3 regions of the Clostridium sp. B9 genome follow, and region 3 is predicted to be linked to each of the others. Evidence: riboswitches for the same ligand, from Rfam matches in the RefSeq annotation. Region 3 holds a riboswitch; each other region holds the start of a gene.

Region 1 (6,843 bases), 640 kb from region 3:
GAGAAACATACTATTTTAACTAAGTATTTAGTTGGTGCTGATGGAGCTAATTCATTAGTTCGTCGTACTATTTATCCAAATAAAAAAATAAGAACCTATATGTCTATTCAACAATGGTTCTCTGAAGAGCATGAAAATCCATTCTACTCTTGTATATTTGATAATGAAATAACTGATTGTTGTTCATGGTCAATCTCAAAGGATTCCCACTTTATATTTGGTGGTGCCTATCCCTTAGATAATGCCAGAGAAAGATTTGAAATGCAAAAAGAAAAACTAGAAAAATTAGGTTTTAAATTTGGACAACCTATAAAAACTGAAGCTTGTCTTGTACTAAGACCTTCTAAATACTCCGATTTTTGTTGTGGAAAAGATAATGCTTTCTTAATTGGAGAATCTGCTGGATTCATAAGTCCAAGTTCCCTAGAAGGAATAAGTTCAGCTATAAACAGTGCTGAATATCTAAGTAAAATATTAAACTCACACAGCAAAAATCCAAACAAAAAATATAGAGCAAAAACTTTTAAAATAAGACTTAAAGTTTTTTCAAAACTATTTAAATGCCCGTTTATGTATAACTCTTTATTACGTAAACTTGTTTTAAAAAGCAAATTCCAAAGCATAGATATAGTTTCTGAAGAGTAAAATTAAAGCTGTATAAATTTAATATTATACAGCTTTAATTTTTATTATAGAAACTTACTAAAGTTCTATAATACTCTATTTATTTACTGCTTCATTAGATGTCTCTTTATCTTCTTGTAATCTATTGAATATATTTTTTGAAACAACTGATATTATAGTTGAACAAATCATAGCTCCTAATAATACTTTCCAAGGAGCTGCTCCATATTTTTGAAATAAGAATCCATATAAAGCCTGCCCTATTGGCATTGCACATAAAGATACTCCTAATAGACATGATATAACTTTTCCAACTATTTCAGGTGGAGTTTGTATTTGTATAAATGTCATCATTTGAATACTAAACATAGTAGCAAATGTCATAATTAAGAATCCCATTGCTGAAACTACTACATAACTTATGAATTCTGGAACTGGAATTAAAAATACAATTACCATTGGTAGTAATGCTATTGATGCAAATAACACTAAGATATTTGAGTTTTTAATATTTAGCTTTTTATGAAATATTCCAACTGATATTCCTCCTAAAACTGATCCTATAGCTAAAACTCCTTGTGATATTCCATATAAACTATCACTTAATTTTAAAGTTTGTGTTATTAATGCAGGCATTCCAACAACTATCATAGAACTTAAGAATAAGTTTAAAGCTGAAATTATTAAAATCGCTTTAAATAAAACTGGTTTTTCATTCAAAATAAACTTCATGCTTATTTTAATATCATCATACTTCTTACTTATACATACTAATAGTATGTATACAGAATACCATCACAAACCTTTATTGTAAATTATATCTATTTTAAAAAAAGACCTACAAATAAAGATTTTAATCTATTTAAACTTAAAATCCTCTTTATAAGTCTTTCTCTATTTTAGTGACCTAATTCAGCATTTAAGCCATTAGGTTTATTATGTATTGCTATTTTCTCTAATAGCTGTTCACAATCTCTATGCATTCCTATTAAGTTAACTTTTGTACCATTCTTATGGAATTTTATAACTACTTTATCTATAGCATCAACTGCTGACTCATCCCATATTTTCATGTGAGCTAAATCTATATCAATTTCTTTTACATCTTCATAATAATCAAATTTATTGATAAATGCTGTTGTTGAGGCAAAAAATAAAGGTCCATTACACTTATATCTAACATTATTATCTTTAATTATTTTTTCAACATGAACATGTGAAATCTTAGCTGTAAAGAATACTGCGCTAAGAATTACTCCAGCCACTACCCCATAAGCTAAGTTATGTGTCAATAACACTATTCCCACTGTTGTTAACATAACAATAGTGTCTGTAACTGGTACATGCTTCATTCTCTTTAATGAACCCCAATTGAATGTTGTTATTGAAACAACTACCATAACTGTAGCTAAGGCTACTACTGGTATTCTTAAGAATAGTCCGTTAAATAAAATTACAAATATAAGCATTGAAGCTCCTGCTGTAAAAGTAGATAGTCTTCCTTTTCCACCATACTCTTGGTTAATTACGGTTTGTCCAATCATTCCACATCCTGCAATTCCTCCAAAGAAACCTGTTACTATATTAGCCAAACCTTGCCCAACACATTCCTTATTTTTATCACTAGGATCATCATTTATATCATCAACTAGCTGAGCTGTTAATAATGATTCAACTAATCCAACTATTGAAAGTGAAATTGAATAAGGTAATATTATTTTTAAAGTTTCAAGATTTAATGGTACATCAGGAATTAAAAAAGTTGGTAACTCCTTAGTTATTCTTCCCATGTCACCTAAACTAGTAACATCCATTCCTGTTCCTAAAACTATTGTGCTAATAACTATGATTGCAACTATTGGTGATGGAATAACCTTTGTAAATTTTGGTAATATATATATTATAGCTATTCCTATTGCTCCAAGAACAAGTAACATATAGTCACCTTTAAAATGATCCACTTGAGCCATAAACATCATTATCCCTAATGAATTAACAAAACCTATCATAACTGGCTTTGGAATAAACTTTAATAGTTTTCCTATCTTTAAAAATCCAAATATAACTTGAAATACTCCAGTAAGTATTGTTGCAAGTAACATATACTCTACTCCATATTCCCTAACCAAACTAGCAAGAACTAAAGCCATTGACCCTGCTGCTGCCGATATCATCCCTGTTCTTCCACCAAATATAGAAATAATAACAGAAATACAAAAACATGAGTAAACTCCTACCATAGGATCAACCCCTGCCACTATAGTAAAGCCTATGGCTTCTGGAATAAGAGCCATACAAACAACTATACCTGCTATTAACTCTTTTCTAACATTTCCAAACCACTCTTTTTTTAATTTTTCCATAAACACCTTCCTTTGTTTATTCAACATATATAAATGCTAAATTTTTCATTTGTTTTATCTATTATATAGATTTTTAAAATCCGCTCATTATCTAATAACTTATTTTCTTCTAATTCTACTTAACATTGCATTAATAATAATTAACATCTGAATATATTAATCTATCCTTTATTAAATGGTATTAAGGAATTGCCTTTTTCTCTGTTATTAAAATAATCTAAATACTAAAAATAACTAAGTAAAATCTTATTGAACTTACTTAGCTTTCTTTAAGCACAACTATTCTAGTATATTAAATAGAATATAAAGTTTCAACATATTTTTATATTCTCTAATAGAAAAATCTACTCAAAACTTTATATTAATTATAATGTTTAAAGTAATATAATATATAAATTTCCGAATATTTCTTCTTTAAAATTATTTTATTCCGTATAATTGCTTTTATAAATGTTAATTTTTTATTATTAATTGTTAAAATTAATAATTTTATAAAAACAGTTTTAAACCATCATTTGACATATTTCTCAATATAATATAGTATACATTTTATAATTGTAGTATTATTAATATTTAAGTTACTTTTTTTATAATTTAATATTAATAATATATTTATTTTTTCACTTAATCCAATTATTTAAATTTATATTAAATTTTTCTTTATTTTTAATATAATAGTTTTACTTCAAACAATTTACAAATTATTTGATTTTTTTTATAATTTCATCAAATAATTATATAATAAAAAAAACACTCATTAATTGTATACGTTATAAAATATTATTTTAATAAAAATAATATTTTATTAAATTTGACAAAATATTTTCTATATTATAATATACATATCGCTACAAAATTAGTAATAAATCACAATAAAAGAATAACTTAATATTTATATAGAAACGTTGACATATATCCTGTGTTTGGGCATCTGGGGTATATTGAGTTAGTGATGCAACCGGCTATTTTATAAAAACCTTTAATTTTATTTATGGAATTGCACTAAATGAATTACCATCTAACTTAGGTATAAAACAAGGTGATATACTTGGCTACCTAGAAGTTCCTAGTATAAAATTAAATTTACCTATATATTTTGGTACTGATCCTAATACCTTAACTAAAGGTATTGGAATGTTAGAAGGTACCTCATTCCCAGTTGGGGGAGAAAGTACTCATTCTGTTTTAGCTGCTCACACAGGATTAACAAATCAAAAACTATTTACTGATATTGATAAACTAAAAAAAGGTGATATTTTTTTCATTCATATTTTTAAGAAAAAAATGGCTTACAAAGTAAATCAAATTAAAGTTGTTCATCCTGATCAAATTGATGAGTTAAAAATAATAAAAGGAAAAGATTACGTTACTCTTTTAACTTGTTATCCATATGGAATAAATACTGAAAGATTGCTAGTTCGTGGAGAAAGAACTGATATCACTCCTCAAATTGAAAAAGAAATAGAAGTTGCACAAAAAAATACGAATATATTCGCTCATACAAATAAAAAACTTATAATAATTATTATATTATTATTAATAATACTCTTATTAATAGTAGTGTCTTTTATAAAAATAAAGTTTGCAAATAGTAAAAAATAGTATCAATTTTTGTGATACTATTTTTTATTTATAAACTCTATTTGAAGCAGTGATTATTTATAAAACATACATTTTTTATATTATCCTTCAATAATATCAACTTATTTGAATATTATATTATCATCATGTGAAATTCAATAATAAAAAGCTTTAATCTAGGAGGTATATATTGATGAAAATCATACCTTTATCAAAAAAATATTATAAAAAAGCAAGTAAATTAGTTGATTCTGTCTTTTTTGATGAAGATTACACTCCATCTAAAGAACTAAAAGCAAGTCTTTCTAAAAAATACTTAAAAAAATTCCAAAAACATCATGATAGTGATGTTTTATCTCTAAAATACTATATTGCCATAGATAATTTAAAATCTATTATAGGAATTATTGGATTATATACTATAAAAAACGACTCAAAAGATAATATATGGCTTGGTTGGTATTGTGTTTCTCCAGATTATAGAGGAAAAAAAATAGGAAAAACTCTACTTGAGTTTGCTATTGAAGAAGCAAAAAGACAAGGTAAAAAATATTTATATCTCTATACTTCTACAGAATCTAAAGAGGCTGTAGCTCAAAAAATATATGATATAAATAACTTTGATATTATTTATATAGAAGACATGGATGGTTATAGTTTACTTTATAGAAAAAAATTTTTACAACCTTAGATAGTTTTGCTTTAAACAAAACTATCTTATTTCTTTGCTCTGTTTTTAAAATTTAGTTGACATATAATTATAAAAACCTTAAAATAAATTCATCAATTAAATTGTATGCAATTTAATTTAACAAAATTTATTTTAAAAAATTTAAATTAATAATTACTTAGGAGGATTTTTTTATGGAACAGAATGGAAGAGAAATGTTATTAAAATTACAACAAGGAGAATTAGATGCAGTTTTAGTTTATAAAAAACTAGCTGAATTAGCTAATTCACAAGAAGAAAAAGAAATATTATTAGGAATAGCTGCTGATGAAGGAAGACATGCTTCAATAATAAAGGAATATTCAAATGAAGTTTTAAAACCAATTAGCAAATCTGCTGAAGAAATAGAAGCAGCATACAAAAATTTAGGAAGAAAAAAAGTGTTTGAGATGTTAATAGGAGCTGAACTTAATGGTGGTCCTGTATATGAAAAACTTGGAGAAAACTTCCCTAAATTTAAAGATATAGCAAAAGATGAAATAAAACATGGAAACTTATTAAAAGGATTATTACAATAGATTAATCTTATCTTCTTTACAGGAGATATCCAAACTTTTATAGAAATCACATACTAATGTATAATAAGTCTATTTTTAGATGAGTATTGATTTCTAACTATATCTAGAAATCAATACTGGTTTAAAATATTGACTATAGTAAGAGGAGCTATACCTAGACACCTTTTAATAAAACTTGTAAATAGAATATGTTTGCAAGTCTTATTATTTAGTCTTTGTATAGCTCCTCTATTATTTGAACTTATTCATCTTCTTTATCTGCAAACTGGCTATTATAAAGTGTTTCATAATATCCACCCTGCTTCATCAATTCTTCATGAGTTCCCTGCTCAATTATTCTTCCATCATTCATTACTAGAATTAAATCTGCACTTCTTATAGTTGAAAGCCTATGTGCTATAACGAAGCTTGTTCTTCCACTCATTACATTTTTCATAGCTTTTTGAAGTAATAACTCTAATCTAGTATCAACTGAACTTGTTGCCTCATCTAGAATTAATATTTCTGGATTTTTAAGTATTGCTCTTGCTATTGTTATAAGTTGTTTTTCTCCTTGAGATATGTTTGATGCCTCTTCATTTAAAACCATGTCATATCCCCCAGGTAAAGTTTTAATAAAGTGATGAACGTTAGCTATTTTAGCAGCTTTTATTACCTCTTCTTTAGTAGCATCAAATCTACCATATTTGATATTTTCATAAATACTTCCTTTAAATAACCAAGTATCTTGAAGAACCATACCAAACATTCCTCTTAAATCATCACGCTTCATCTCTCTAATATCTACACCGTCTATTTTTATAGCTCCACTATCAACATCATAGAACCTCATTAAAAGATTTATAAGTGTTGTCTTACCTGCTCCAGTCTTTCCAACTATTGCAACCATTTGTCCACTTTTTACTTCTACATTTAAATCTTCTATTAGCTCAGTATCTTTTTTATATCCAAACTTAACATGCTCAAAAGAAACATTTCCTTTTGGATTTTCAAGTTTAATAGAATTTTCTTTGTCTTTAACTTCTTC
Region 2 (6,843 bases), 900 kb from region 3:
CAAGAAGTTTATTATTCTCAGAGTCTACTTTTATTATTTTGATTCCACCTTTGATAATAGCATTTTTAGCTGTAAATTCTAATGTTTTTCCATGCTCTGTTAACTCAAATGGAACACCTTGTGAATTTAATATATATCCTATTGGTGCTTTAACCTCTTCATATGTATAATCTCCATATGCTAATCCTGATACAGTTGCTACTCCTTGTTCGTCAGTAGTTACTGTTTGCATTAAATCACCTTGTGAGTCTCTTATCGCAAATATAGCTCCTGCCAAAGCATTTCCTGTCTCTGAATCTACTTTAGTTATTTGAATATCACCTTTTATTAGATCATTCTTAGCTGTAAAACTTAAAACTTTATTATTATCAACTATTGAGAAATTTACTTTTGTTGAATTAATTAAATATCCTTCTGGAGCTTTTGTTTCTTCATATGTGTAATCTCCATATGGTAGGTTATTAAATTCTACGAGTCCATCCTTATTAGTAGATTGTGTAGAAATTACCTTTCCATCTGAATTCTTTATAGTAAATTCTGCTCCTTCAAGAGGATTTCCAGTTTCAGAATCAATCTTAGTTATGTTAACTCCACCTTTTATAATATTATTCTTAGCAGTAAACTCTAAAATCTTATTATTTTTTGCTATTGAAAAATTAACCGGTGTACTATCTAATTGATATCCTGTTGGTGCCTTTGTCTCTACAAATGTGTAATCACCATATGGTAAATTATTAAACTCGGCAATACCTAATTCATTTGTATCTTGTGTATTTACTACATTACCATTAGAATCTTTTACTTGGAAAGTAGCCCCTTCTAAAACTTTATTATTTTCAGAGTCTACTTTTGTTATTTTAATTCCACCTTTTATCTCAGTATTTTTAGCAGTAAACTCTAATGTTTTACCATGCTCTGAAACCTTAAATGGAACTACCTCTGTGCTTAATATATACCCAGTTGGAGCCACAACCTCTTGGAATGTATAATCTCCATAAGTTAAACCTGATATAGTAGCTATTCCTTGTGCATCAGTAGTTACTGTTTGAACTAACTTTCCTATTGAATCTTTTATATCAAACTTGGCCCCTGCTAAATTATCTCCTGTCTCTGAATCAACCTTTGTTATTTGCATATTACCTTTTATTGGATCATCTTTAGCTGTAAATTCAATTACTCTACCGTTTTCTAGTATTGAAAATTCAACAGGTGTTTTGTCTAGTAAATATCCTTCTGGAGCTTTTATTTCTGTAAATGTATAATCTCCATATGGTAAATCACCAAAATCAACTACTCCATTCTCATCAGTAGTTTTTATTCCCATTGATATTCCTGAACCATTTTTAACTTCAAATTCTGCTCCACTTAAAACTGCACCTGTTTCTGAATCAACTTTTGTTATCTTCACTCCACCATGTATTTTTCCGTTAGCAACTTGTATATTTATTGGTGTAGTTTCTCCTGAAATAATAGTAAATTCTTTTTCAATATCACTTTTTATGTATCCTATTGGTGCATCAACTTCAACTAATTTATAGGTTCCTGGCACTAGCTTTATTGATGCTACTCCATCAGCATTTGTAACTAATATTCCATCAACATTATTAGTTAATTTATTAACCACTTCAAACTTAGCACCTTCTAATTTTATATTAGCATTTGCTAAATCAACCTTTGTAATTTGTACTTCACATTGATCCTTATTATTGTAAGCTCTATATGAAGAAATTTCATTGTTTTGACTTATCTTAAAGGTAACAGGATTTGTATTTAATAAATATCCACTTGGGGCTTTTGTTTCCTCATATGTATAAGTTCCATATGGTAAATTATTAAATTCTACAACTCCATTTTCATCTGTAATCTTTGTATCAACAACATTTCCACTTGAATCTTTAACTACAAAAGTCGCTCCTTCTAAAATCTTGTTAGTTTCAGAATCATATTTTGTTATTTTGATACCACCTTTAATGATATTATTTTCAGCCGTAAATTCTATTATTTTATCATTCTCTGTTATTGAAAACTTAACTGGTGTTTCATCTAAAATATATCCTATAGGTGCAGTTATCTCTCTGAACGTATAATCACCATATGGTAAATTGTTAAACTCTACTGCTCCATTGTCTCCAGTAGTCTGTGTTTCAACTAAATCACCATTAGCAGTTTCAATCATAAACTCTGCACCCTTAAGAGGATTCTTATTTAAAGAATCAATTTTTAATATTTTGATTCCTCCAACTATATTATTATTTTCTGCTTTAAACTCTAGTACCTTATCATTTTCTGTTATAGAAAATTTAACTGCCGTAGGGTTTAAAACATAGCCTTTTGGAGCTTTTGTTTCCACATACGTATAATTTCCATATGGTAAATTATCAAACTCAACTATTCCCTCTTTACCTGTAGTCTGTGTACCTACTACAACTCCCTCTGAATTTTTTATTTGGAATGTAGCATTTTCTAAAACATCTCCAGTTTTAGAATCTACCTTAGTTATTTTTATTCCACCTTTTATAAGATTATTATTAGCTGTAAATTCTACAATCTTATTATTTTCTGCTATAGAAAAACTAACTGGTGTACTATTTAATTGATATCCTATCGGTGCCTTTGTTTCCTCAAATGTATATTCACCAAAAGGTAAATTGTTAAATTCTGCAATTCCATCTTCTCCAGTAGCTTGTGTTCCAACTACATTTCCATTTGAATCCTTAACGTTGAAAATTGCTCCCTCTAAGACCTTTTTAGTTTCTGAGTCTACTTTAGTTATTTTTATTCCGCCCTTTATTTTAGTATTCTTAGCTGTAAATTCTAATGTTTTTCCATGCTCTGATACTGTAAAAGGAATTTTTGATGAGTCAATTCCATAACCAATTGGTGCCTTTACTTCTTGGAATGTATAGTCTCCGTACTTTAATCCAGATAAGGTAGCAACACCTTGCTTATCTGTTGTTATAGTATCAACTAAGTTATTTTCTGAATCTCTTATTTCAAACTTAGCACCTACTAATTCATCTCCTGTTTCTGAATCAACCTTATTTATTTGAATATCCCCTTGTATTGGATCATCCTCAGCAGTAAAAGTTAATAGCTTACCATTTTCAGTTACTTCAAAGTTAACTTTAGTTGTATCTAAAACATAGCCCTCTGGTGCTTTTGTTTCTTCATATGTATAACTTCCATAAGGTAGATTATCAAATTCTACTAATCCATCTCCATTTGTTTCTTTTGTCTCAGATATTTTTCCATCTAAACTTTTAACTGTAAATTCTGCTCCTTGTAACTTCTTATTATTGTCTGTAGAATCTACTTTTGTTATCTGGATATTACCCTTAATTTTATTATTGACTATAGTCTTGTTTAAAGTCTCACCAGCAACTATATCAACATTTTCATCAGATGCTACAATATATCCTTTAGGTGCTTCATTTTCAACAATTGTATAAGTTCCAGCTTTAATATTATTAAAGCTAACTAAACCATCTTGACTTATTCCAGTTACGATAACTTTATCACCCTGCATTAAGCTAAACTTAGCTCCATCAAGTAAATTTCCATTTTCATCAGTTTTTTTAATTATCAAATTACCTGTAGTCGGTACTAATTCATCTTCAGCTACTACATTAACTGTTTTACTATTCTCAGTAACTTGAAATGTTATAGGAGTATTATTTATTTTATATCCTTCTGGTGCCTTTTTCTCAACTAATTGATAACTTCCATAAGGTAACTCTAATATTATTGGTTCCGTTGATAATGTTGTAATATCTCCAACAATATTTCCATAAACATCTTTTACTGATTGACCTTCACTATTTTGTACTGAATAAACAGCTCCAGCCAACATTGTTTGAGTTTTATCACCTTTTTCAATTTTAATTATATTCACTTTTGGATTCTTTTTAGTAGAAACCTCTTCTGTAGGATTTCCATTTACATAAGCAACATTTGTCACTGTATCTCCAGGTTGAACATTCCTCATACTAGCTTCTATTGTAATATGAGCATCATCCCCAGGATTTATATTTGATTTATCATTAATAATAGTTAATACCCTAGTATTCTTATCATATGATGTAGTAAATTGATTTGTAGAAGTAATTTTTATATCAGCTAATCTTGAATCTAAAGTATCTGTAATACTCATAGTTCCCTTTATAAAAGTTCCATAAGAATCAAATTTTATCTGATACTCAATATTTTGGTCATCAGCATTATTTGTGACATTTGTCTTATTTACCATCTTGTGAACATTTAATGCTCCTGCATCTGATCCAAGCTTAGCAGTTGAACTTGAATTTGACTCTGTATTGTCATGATATAAAGTTGCATTATTAACATAACTTGGTTCATTAGATATTACTAATGTATTATATGTTAATGAATATTGCTCATATGGTATATTTCCAAAGTTTATTTCTAAAGAATTATTCGTTGCTTTTGCTATACCTCTTTCAAAGAAATCCTTAGTAACATCTGTTGAAATACCATAATAGTCATTTTTTATTATTGATATGCTATTTACATCTAAAACCATTCCTTTAGGAATATTGTCAACAAACCTTGCATTGTTTAATTCAGGTATCTTATCTCTATTAATTTCAACGTAATATTTAATAGGTTCATTTCTATCACTTATTATTCCTGTACCTGTATAGTCCATTGGTAAATATGAACCTTTATACATAACTGGAGATGTTCCTGAACCGCCCTCAGTTCCTCTACCTTGACCATTTAATTCTAAAGTTTCAGTTTGATTTCCTAGTTTAATAACAACTGGATAAGTCTTGTCTTCAATATTTGAATCTCCAGTCATTTCTATATTTATGTATCCTTGAACTGCACTTCCTACATTCTCATTAAATATTAAAGTAACTAATCCATTATTTACACTAGCACTTGAAAAGTGCTCCTTTGGATATTTGGGCGTTATATCCTTAAATATATCTGGGAGCTGTACTGTTATTTTGTCCCCAGCTTGCAACTTAGTTCTATCCAAAATTTTATATTGAATATTTAGTGTTTTTATCATCCCATCTCTTACATCGTTGTTATCAAAGCTAACACTTGTTATTTCAACTGCACTATTATTTTGTAATGAAGTTGAACTCTGACCGAATGCAATAACTCCAGGTGATATTATGTTTACCACCATTGCAATAAAAGCTACTATGGCAATAATAAAAATCTGTTTCTTCCTTCCTCTCATTTAATCACTCCTTTATCATATTATTTGAATATCCAAATAAAAAAAAACGACTAAAACTTTATAATTTTATTTATAAAGAATAGTCGGTTGCATCACTAACTCAATATATCCCAGATGCCCAAATAAAGGATATATGTCATCATTACTATTGTTAATTATTATATTTTCGTTTGTTAATTAAATTATTCATCTTAAATGTAAAAAAAATATTATCAAAATATAAAATATATTTAAATACTTATGTATGATATATCATATGTCGTTTTTTGTCAATTAAAATCTATTTATAATAAATTAATTTTAACTACTACCTAGTATTAAATATTATAAACAAATAAAACCTAATTATATATTTATTAAAAATAAACATATTTTTTACAAAATAATCTCAATATATTTTTTTATAAGTGATAATATAAAAATAAATAACTATCTTTTTTGAAATAATCTTATATTAAAAATCAGTTATTTTTTTTCATTTATTTATCTTAAGTTGTAATTTAAAATCTCTAAATATTCCCTATTATTATTTTTCACTAAATATTAATTCAAAAGTAATTAAAAATTTTAAAATAACTAAAACTTTTGAACCTTTAATTCAACAAATTAAGAATAACAAATTAATTGTAATTAATATTTATGAAGAAATTAGACTTATATTTATTAAACTTAGTGTAAATATTTGTATTTAATTATGATAAAATTGATAATATAAGATAAAATATAAGTTCAGATTCTTACTAAGGAGATTAAAAAACATGGATAATCAAATATTTTTTCATATTTTTAATGATTATAAAGATAAAGACAATACTAGAAGAAAGATTAAATTCTCGATATTTTTGATTTTTTCTATGTTCGGACTATTTTTAACAAATATTATTTATAAAATTTACAATTCTACTACTCCTACCAATATAGTTAATACAAGTAGTATACCATCATTTGCATTGCATTTAGCTTTAATCCTAGGAGCTATGGCGTACCTAAGTGCACTTGTTTATTATACAAGCACTAAAAAGGATGATTTTTTTATAATCTCCTTAATTTATATGAATTTATCTGTTGAACTTTTAGTAACACAAGGTCATAATCTAATAATTTTTGATAAATTTATATTCATACATTCAATTTTTAGAATATGTATTCTTTTTTATGTTGCTTTTAATAAGAACGGAATCGCAAAAATATTAATTAAACATAAGGTAACTACTTCTATTTTAGTTTTTATATTTTCAACTATAGTTCCTATGATTAATTATAAAATCTTTTTTGATAATCTCTTTGTAAATAACGTATTTTTATATGCAGAATTAATGAGCATAATAGTACTACTATATATAATAGCTTGTATATTTATTTCTATAAAAAGCTTAAAAGATAGAGAGCTTATATACTCATTTATTGTTGGTAGTATGCTTCTTATAGCTTTAAGAGGAATCTACTGGATATGCGAAGTATTATTCCCTACTATTTCATTATATAAAGCTAATAATAACTTAGTATTACTACTTACAATATTTTCATTTTTACTTGCTATAAGTGGTGTTTTTAATGAAATAATAACAAAAAATAGAAATGGTGCTCTACTTCAAAAAGAACTTCAGGTTTTCTATCATTTAGTTGAATTC
Region 3 (6,843 bases):
TATAGTACAGATTTAGATATAGAAAAAGCGTCTACAGAATTATCAATTGTTTATAAAACAGAGTCTGCACCAAACATGAAGGTTGGATTATGTTTTGGAGACACTTATGATTATGAAAATTTTACTTTCTTTGATGTAACTGAAAATAGTAATGGAAAATGGACAGAAGTTAAGATTCCGTTAGGAGATCATTTAGGAAAAACTATTTCAGGAGTTTCTTTAGAATTTGCAAGTGAAGCAGATATAGAAAACTTCGAAATTAATATAGGTCAGTTATCTATAGAGGATACTGAAGCAAATAATAAAGGATTAAAAACTAATAAGGTTATTTTAGAAGATTCAATGGTTCATCATGCAAATAGTGCAGAGGCTAGAATTTACTGGGATGGATTAGAGGTTGGAAATGAAGAAGATTTAGCTTTCTATGAAATATATAGAATTAATCTAGATGGTTCAAAAGAACTTATGGGAGCAACCCCAAATGATGCTTACTATGTACAAGATTTCGCAAGACATGGTGATGAAATGAACTTTGAAATTGAAGTAGTTCCAGTAGATATAAATTACAATAGGGGAACTGGTTCAAGGGTTATTTTTGATTGGGGTATAAAACATGATGCAACTGAGGTTCCAGAAAATAAAGAACTTGTTAACTTTGCATTAAATAAGCCGGTCAGAGCTAGTAGAGAAAATAGTGGAGAACCTGCTATGAAAGCCGTTGATGGTACTGTTGAAAATAATAGTAAGTGGTGTGCAACTAATGCATACTCAGGATGGTTAGAAGTTGATTTAGGAGAGCCGCAAACTGTTCAAAGATGGGTGGTTAAGCATGGTGAAGCCGGTGGAGAAGCTAAGGAAACAAATACAAATGATTTTGCTTTAGAAGTTTCTTATGATGAAGGACAAACTTATGAGCCAGTCGATACTGTAAGAGGAAATACCGATGCCATTACTGATAGAAATTTAGTAGAGCCAGTTACTTCTCAATACTTTAGATTAAGAATAGATGACTCAGGAAATTCACCATGGAGTGCAATAAGAATATATGAATTCCAATTATTTGAGGACACTTACACAGAACAAGTTGATTATATTCCTATGAGGTTTGTAAGTGCTAAGAATAATATTGGGTCAGATGATTCTGTAGCGATTACAAGAGGAAAAGAAGGACAAACAGTAAATCTTTATAAATCCATAGGAGATGAAACTCCATTTGCTACTAAAACTATTGATGGAAATGGAGAAGCTAAGTTTGAAGGATTAGATTTAGGAAGTGATGAAGGAAGAGTTTATTATGCTATAGCTGAAGAGGGAAAAGAAGAAAGCTTAAGAATGAGCGCTGAATATGAAAATGAAGCTTGGACTGAAACTAATATTCCAGGAAGTTATGAACTAAAACCTTATATAGCACCAGGAACTACTGTAGAATCTTCAAACTATGGAACATTAGAAATAAAAGGATTAGATGAAGGAGACATAGTAAGTCTATATTCAAGTATGGATTCAATTCTTCCAGAAAAGACTTCAGTTAAGGTTGGAGTAGGAGAAAGTTCTGCAATATTAGATAGAATAGAAGTAAGTAAGGATGGAGGCTCATTTATATTAGAAGTTAAGAATCCAGGTAAAAAGGCTGTTAGATATGAAGTTAAGTATAATGGCTTTGGAGAATTTGAAATGGAAGTAAAAGTTGAAGCTCCAAGAAATCTAAAGGCATTAGATGTTCAAAAAAGAAATGTAAAGTTAGGATGGGAAGCTCCAGAATCAACTTATGGATTAGAAGGTTATGTAATTTATAAGGACGGTAAAAAGATTGCAGAGGTTGGAAAGAATATTACAGAGTATAACGTTGAAAAATTAAACAGGCATACAATTTATAACTTTAAAGTAGCGGCTAAATACTCAAGTGGAGAGTTATCACAAAAAGAATCATTAACTTTAAGAACTGCTAGATAAAAACTTGAAATTTAAAAATTAAAACTACTGTTATTTAATATAACAGTAGTTTTTTATATAATAATTCAATAAAAAAATAGTGTTTTTTTAAATAAAGCATAAAAATATAAAAAAATAAATAAATTTTATACATAAATTGTACAAGATGTGATATTATTTTATTAAATAAAATTTAATAGGCAAACTTAGGGAAACCTAAGGACGCAAAGCTATAGGGACTAAAGTTTAAATAACAATGTTAGCCAGTTGCCAAAAGGTATATATTATTATACATTTTGTTTTATTAATTTTAATAGTTTTAAGTATTATTGACTTATTTCTATATAATTTTATGCATCTTGGCTACTCGTAAAAGAGTAGCTTTTTTTAGTATTTCTTTTGGGAAATGGGCTAAAAACAGGGGGTAAAAACACTTATGTTAAAGAAAAAAATTTCATTAATTATTGTTGCTGCAGTAATATCGAATTTTTCTACGCCTGCTATTATAACCTTAGCAGATGAAGTTCAAAAGGAAAAAGTTGTATTAACTGAAGTTAAGGAAAATACTGAAGATGAAAATTCAACAGAATCTACAGTTAAAAAATTTGATTTATTAAATGCTACTAATATTGAAGAGTATAATAAAGCATTTAAAGTTCAAAGAGAAAAAATAAAGTCAATAATTAATAATGGGGGACAATATGGAAGTTCATCAATAGACAAAGCAATAGATGGAGATCTTAAAACTCATTGGGAAACAGGTACTCCAAATAGAACAGATTTTAAGAATGAGGTTATAATTGAATTAACTGAACCTACAGTAATTAATAGAATAGTTTATGGTGCAAGACGTGATTCTGCTATGGGAAAAGGATTTGCAAGAAAGTTTAAATTATATGCTTCAACAAGTGAAAATGAAGACGATTTTAAATTAGTATGCAATGGAGATTATTCAAAATCAAATAGTGATATAGTTGAGATTAAATTTAAACCTACAGAATTTAAACGTTTAAAATTTGTTTTTGATGAAGCAAATCAAGATTGGGCTAGTGCTGTTGAATTCATGTTATACAAACCAGATGAAATTTTAGATAAGATGAATAGATTATTTAAAGATAATACATTAAGTCAGGTTAATGATGAGTTTAATACAATAGAAAAATTAGAATCTTTAGAAGAGGAAGTAAAAACACATCCTTTATATAATTCATTTAAAGAAGATATAGAGAATGCAAAAATGATACTTAAGAGTAGTAAAATTGAGATGGAAGAGGCTGAAGTAAATAAGTTTAATTTACAAGATAATGAAGAGTATAATAAGCTTTTTGAAATAGATAATAGCAATATAGAGTCAATAAGTACTAATGGTGGTCAATATCTTTCTCAGAATATAAAGAATGCAATAGACGGAAATTTAAAAACTTATTGGGAAACAGGCAGATCAAATAGTAGTAATTTTAATAATGAAGTAGAAGTTACTTTTAAAAATAATACTAAATTAAGTAGAGTTGTATATGGGGCAAGGCCTAGTGACAATAAAGGTTTTGCAGAAGAATTTGAGATATATGGTTCAACCACGTCTAAAGGAGATACATATCAATTAGTTGCAACAGGATCATATTATAAAACAAGTGGATTTATAGAAGCAAAATTTAAAGAAACTGAGTTTAAAAGACTTAAATTTGTATTTAAAAAATCTGATCAAAACTGGGCAACTTTATCAGAAATTAAATTTTATAAAAATGATGAATTAGCGGATAAGGTAGAGAACATATTTACAGATAAAACATACTCAGATTTAAAGGAAGAGTTTAAAAATATTGAATACATAAATGGTTTAGAACAAGATATTAAAGAGCATCCTTTAAAGGATGAGATGAGTTCAAAGTTAGAAATTGCAAAGGAAATATTAGATAATAAAATTGATTCTAAAAATACAAAATTTGTTGCTACTCAATATGGAGATTTAGCTAGATATGGTAGTGAAGTTTTAAGAATGTCAAGTATGGGAGAGAACTTCCAAGTAACAGGACTTTATGCATTACCAGGGGATAAATTAAAAGTTTATGTAAATGCTGAGTCAGGAAAATCAATGCCAAGATTAATATTTTCACAAAATGAAGGAAGTTATAGTAGTTGGAGAAGAACTATAAATTTACATAATGGAGTAAACGAAATAGTTGTTCCTACAATAAATAGAGATGGAAACTATAAGACTAATCCTAAAGCAGGTGGAGCGATATATATAGAAAATCCATATACTCCAGAAGAGCAAGGACAAGCTCCTATTATAAGAATTGAAGGAGCCCAAAGATTTCCTTTATTTAAAGAAGGAGATAATGAAGAGGAGTTTAAAAACTTTTTAGTAGAATATAAGAAAAAATTAGATGAAGATAATGAAGCAGGAACTAATAAAGTTTTAGATATTGCTGAGGTTGATTCAGATAAAATCACATTATCGGGAACTACAACTGGAGCCTATGATGCATATATAACTAAAGGGGTTAAACCAAGTGAAACTACTACTTTTTGGAATGAAACTATGAAGGAGTTATTTAAATATTATGGTTTTGATGGAAGTAGTGAAGTCAATACACCTAAAAACATAAAAGAACATATGAGATTAGCTCAGCCTTTTGGAGCAATGTATGCTGCCGGAGATCATGTTGGTGTTCAAAAAAGTGCTATGAGTTCAATGCTAAATCCAAGTGCCATAAAAGGGGGTTATTGGGGATTCATACATGAAATAGGCCATAGAATGGATACTAATGGGCGTACATGGGGAGAAGTTACCAATAATATGCTACCTATGTATATGGGAGTTCAATTTAATAATATAGATAATAGAATACCATATCAGTCAGAAATTTATCCTAATGTTGCACCAAATGAAAGAGATGAGGAGTTTATCCATGGTGATTATTTTGAAAGTTTAGGATTGTTCTGGCAACTTCAAATGTATGATTCTAATTATTGGCCAACTCTAAACAAACTTTATAGAGAAAGAAAACCATCACCTAAGAATGAACAAGAAAAGAGGGATATATTCGTTGAGTATTCATCTGATGCATTAAATTTAGATTTGTCAGAGTATTTTAAACGACATGGTTTTGTTGCAAGTAAGGAAATTGTAGAAAAGTTAAATAAATATAATAAGCCTTCTAAAAAGATATGGTATTTAAACAACAGCTCTATAAATTATAAAGGACCTTCAATAGATGAGAGCAAAAAACCTACTATGAATTCTGAAATAGAAGAAAATAACTTTGGACAACCTCAACTTAAATTTTCTTCTGATATACCTAAAGAGCAATTATTAGGATATGAAATAACAAGAAATGGTGAAGTAATTGGATTTACTACAGAAACAAACTTTACGGATAAGACAGCACATTCTAATACAAAATATGAGTATAAAGTAAGAGCATATGGAAAAGATTTATCTACTTCAAATGAAAGTGATCCTGTTAACTATGAAGTTCAAAGAGCGTATGTAAACTTTGATAAAAGTAACTGGGAAGCTAAAACAAATTATCTAACAGTTGATAGAATGGAAGCATCAAAAGGAATTGATGAAAAATATTCAAAGTATGGTATTTTCCAAACTAGGAAAGTTACTGATGATGAAATCAAAAAAGGAATAAGAAATCCTATGGAAAGCCCATATCTTTTAATAGATATGAAGGAAAATAAAGACTTTGACGGTTTTGAGTATTACAATTCAACAAATGATAGCAATGGCAAAGGAATGGTTAATACTTATAATCTTTATATAAGTAATGATGGCAAGAACTTTACTAAAATAGTTGATAATAGTAATATACCTCAGGCTTCAGAAAAGGGAAGAAAAGAAATTTTATTAGATAAAACTTATAATGCTAGATTCATAAAGTTTGAATGTGTACAAAGTATTCAAAAAGATGGACTTATGACAGTTTCTGAGTTTTCACCTATTAAAAAAGAAAAAGATATAGAAATGTCAAAGATTCAAATAGTAAATGAAAGCAATAGTAAAGAGCTTAATGGACTTGAAGAAAGAATAAATTTAACAGCAAAGATTAAGCCAACAGGAGCAACATTAAGAGAAATGGAATGGAAGGCAGTAGATGCTAAGACTGGAGAGAAAAGTAAAGCTGTCAATTTAAAAGTATCAGGTGAAAAAGCAATTTTAACACCTAATTCAACAGGAAAGGTAGAAACTGTTAAAGTAATAGCAACATCAAAATATAATAAAGAGATAATGGATGAGATAACTATAACTTCTAATGCTTCACAGATAGCTGAAGATGGAACATTTAAAGATATAGAAAAAAATAGTTGGACAGCTGAAACTAGTGCTCCTACTGATTGGAGATATGCTCCTAATAAGGCCGTAGATGGAAAAACAGGAGAGTATGATATATTCCAATCTGCTAGTCAAGAAGGAACTAAATATTTAACAATAGATATGAAGAATGAATTTAGCTTTAACGGATTTGCTTATCATAATAAAGCCAATGGAAACTCAACAGAAGGACAAGTTAAGAGATATAATTTATATATAAGTAATGATGGAGAAAACTTTACTAAAATAGTTGATAATGGAGTAGTGCCAAGGGCAGATGTAAAAGAGCGTAAAAATATATTACTAGGTAAAACTTATACTGCAAGATATATAAGATTTGAGTGCTTAGAAACTCAGTTTGGTGATGACAAAATGGCTGTCTTAGAATTTAGTCCATTTACAACTGAGGAAAATATACCTATTGATAAAATGGACATTACATCTAAGAAGGGAATACAAGATGTATATGAAATTAATACAATTGGGGAAGGTATTGATTTAGATGTGAAAACTTATCCTGAAAATGCTACTAATAAAGAGGTTAAGTGGAAAGTTCTTGATGCCAAGACTAATGAACCTGTAGATAA

The links. Region 3 has a riboswitch for cyclic di-GMP ahead of ACQZHJ_RS05510 (NPCBM/NEW2 domain-containing protein). Riboswitches for the same ligand answer to the same signal wherever they lie in the genome.
Region 1: linked by a shared signal. The riboswitch ahead of ACQZHJ_RS02655 (class C sortase) and the one ahead of ACQZHJ_RS05510 (NPCBM/NEW2 domain-containing protein) in region 3 are both predicted to bind cyclic di-GMP.
Region 2: linked by a shared signal. The riboswitch ahead of ACQZHJ_RS01510 (MSCRAMM family protein) and the one ahead of ACQZHJ_RS05510 (NPCBM/NEW2 domain-containing protein) in region 3 are both predicted to bind cyclic di-GMP.

Annotation. Positions count from the first base shown of each region.
Region 1 is NZ_JBNWKA010000003.1:577,550-584,392, reverse strand. Features, by position in the region: gene ACQZHJ_RS02670 (FAD-binding protein) at 1-645, shown strand, start outside; gene ACQZHJ_RS02665 (MFS transporter) at 721-1,356, opposite strand; gene ACQZHJ_RS02660 (SulP family inorganic anion transporter) at 1,524-2,987, opposite strand; cyclic di-GMP riboswitch class II at 3,877-3,960, shown strand; gene ACQZHJ_RS02655 (class C sortase) at 3,957-4,589, shown strand; gene ACQZHJ_RS02650 (GNAT family N-acetyltransferase) at 4,762-5,259, shown strand; gene ACQZHJ_RS02645 (ferritin family protein) at 5,433-5,816, shown strand; gene ACQZHJ_RS02640 (ABC transporter ATP-binding protein) at 6,058-6,843, opposite strand, start outside.
Region 2 is NZ_JBNWKA010000003.1:314,268-321,110, reverse strand. Features, by position in the region: gene ACQZHJ_RS01510 (MSCRAMM family protein) at 1-5,212, opposite strand, end outside; cyclic di-GMP riboswitch class II at 5,285-5,368, opposite strand; gene ACQZHJ_RS01505 (ATP-binding protein) at 5,971-6,843, shown strand, end outside.
Region 3 is NZ_JBNWKA010000003.1:1,213,439-1,220,281, forward strand. Features, by position in the region: gene ACQZHJ_RS05505 (endo-beta-N-acetylglucosaminidase) at 1-1,953, shown strand, start outside; cyclic di-GMP riboswitch class I at 2,122-2,207, shown strand; gene ACQZHJ_RS05510 (NPCBM/NEW2 domain-containing protein) at 2,369-6,843, shown strand, end outside.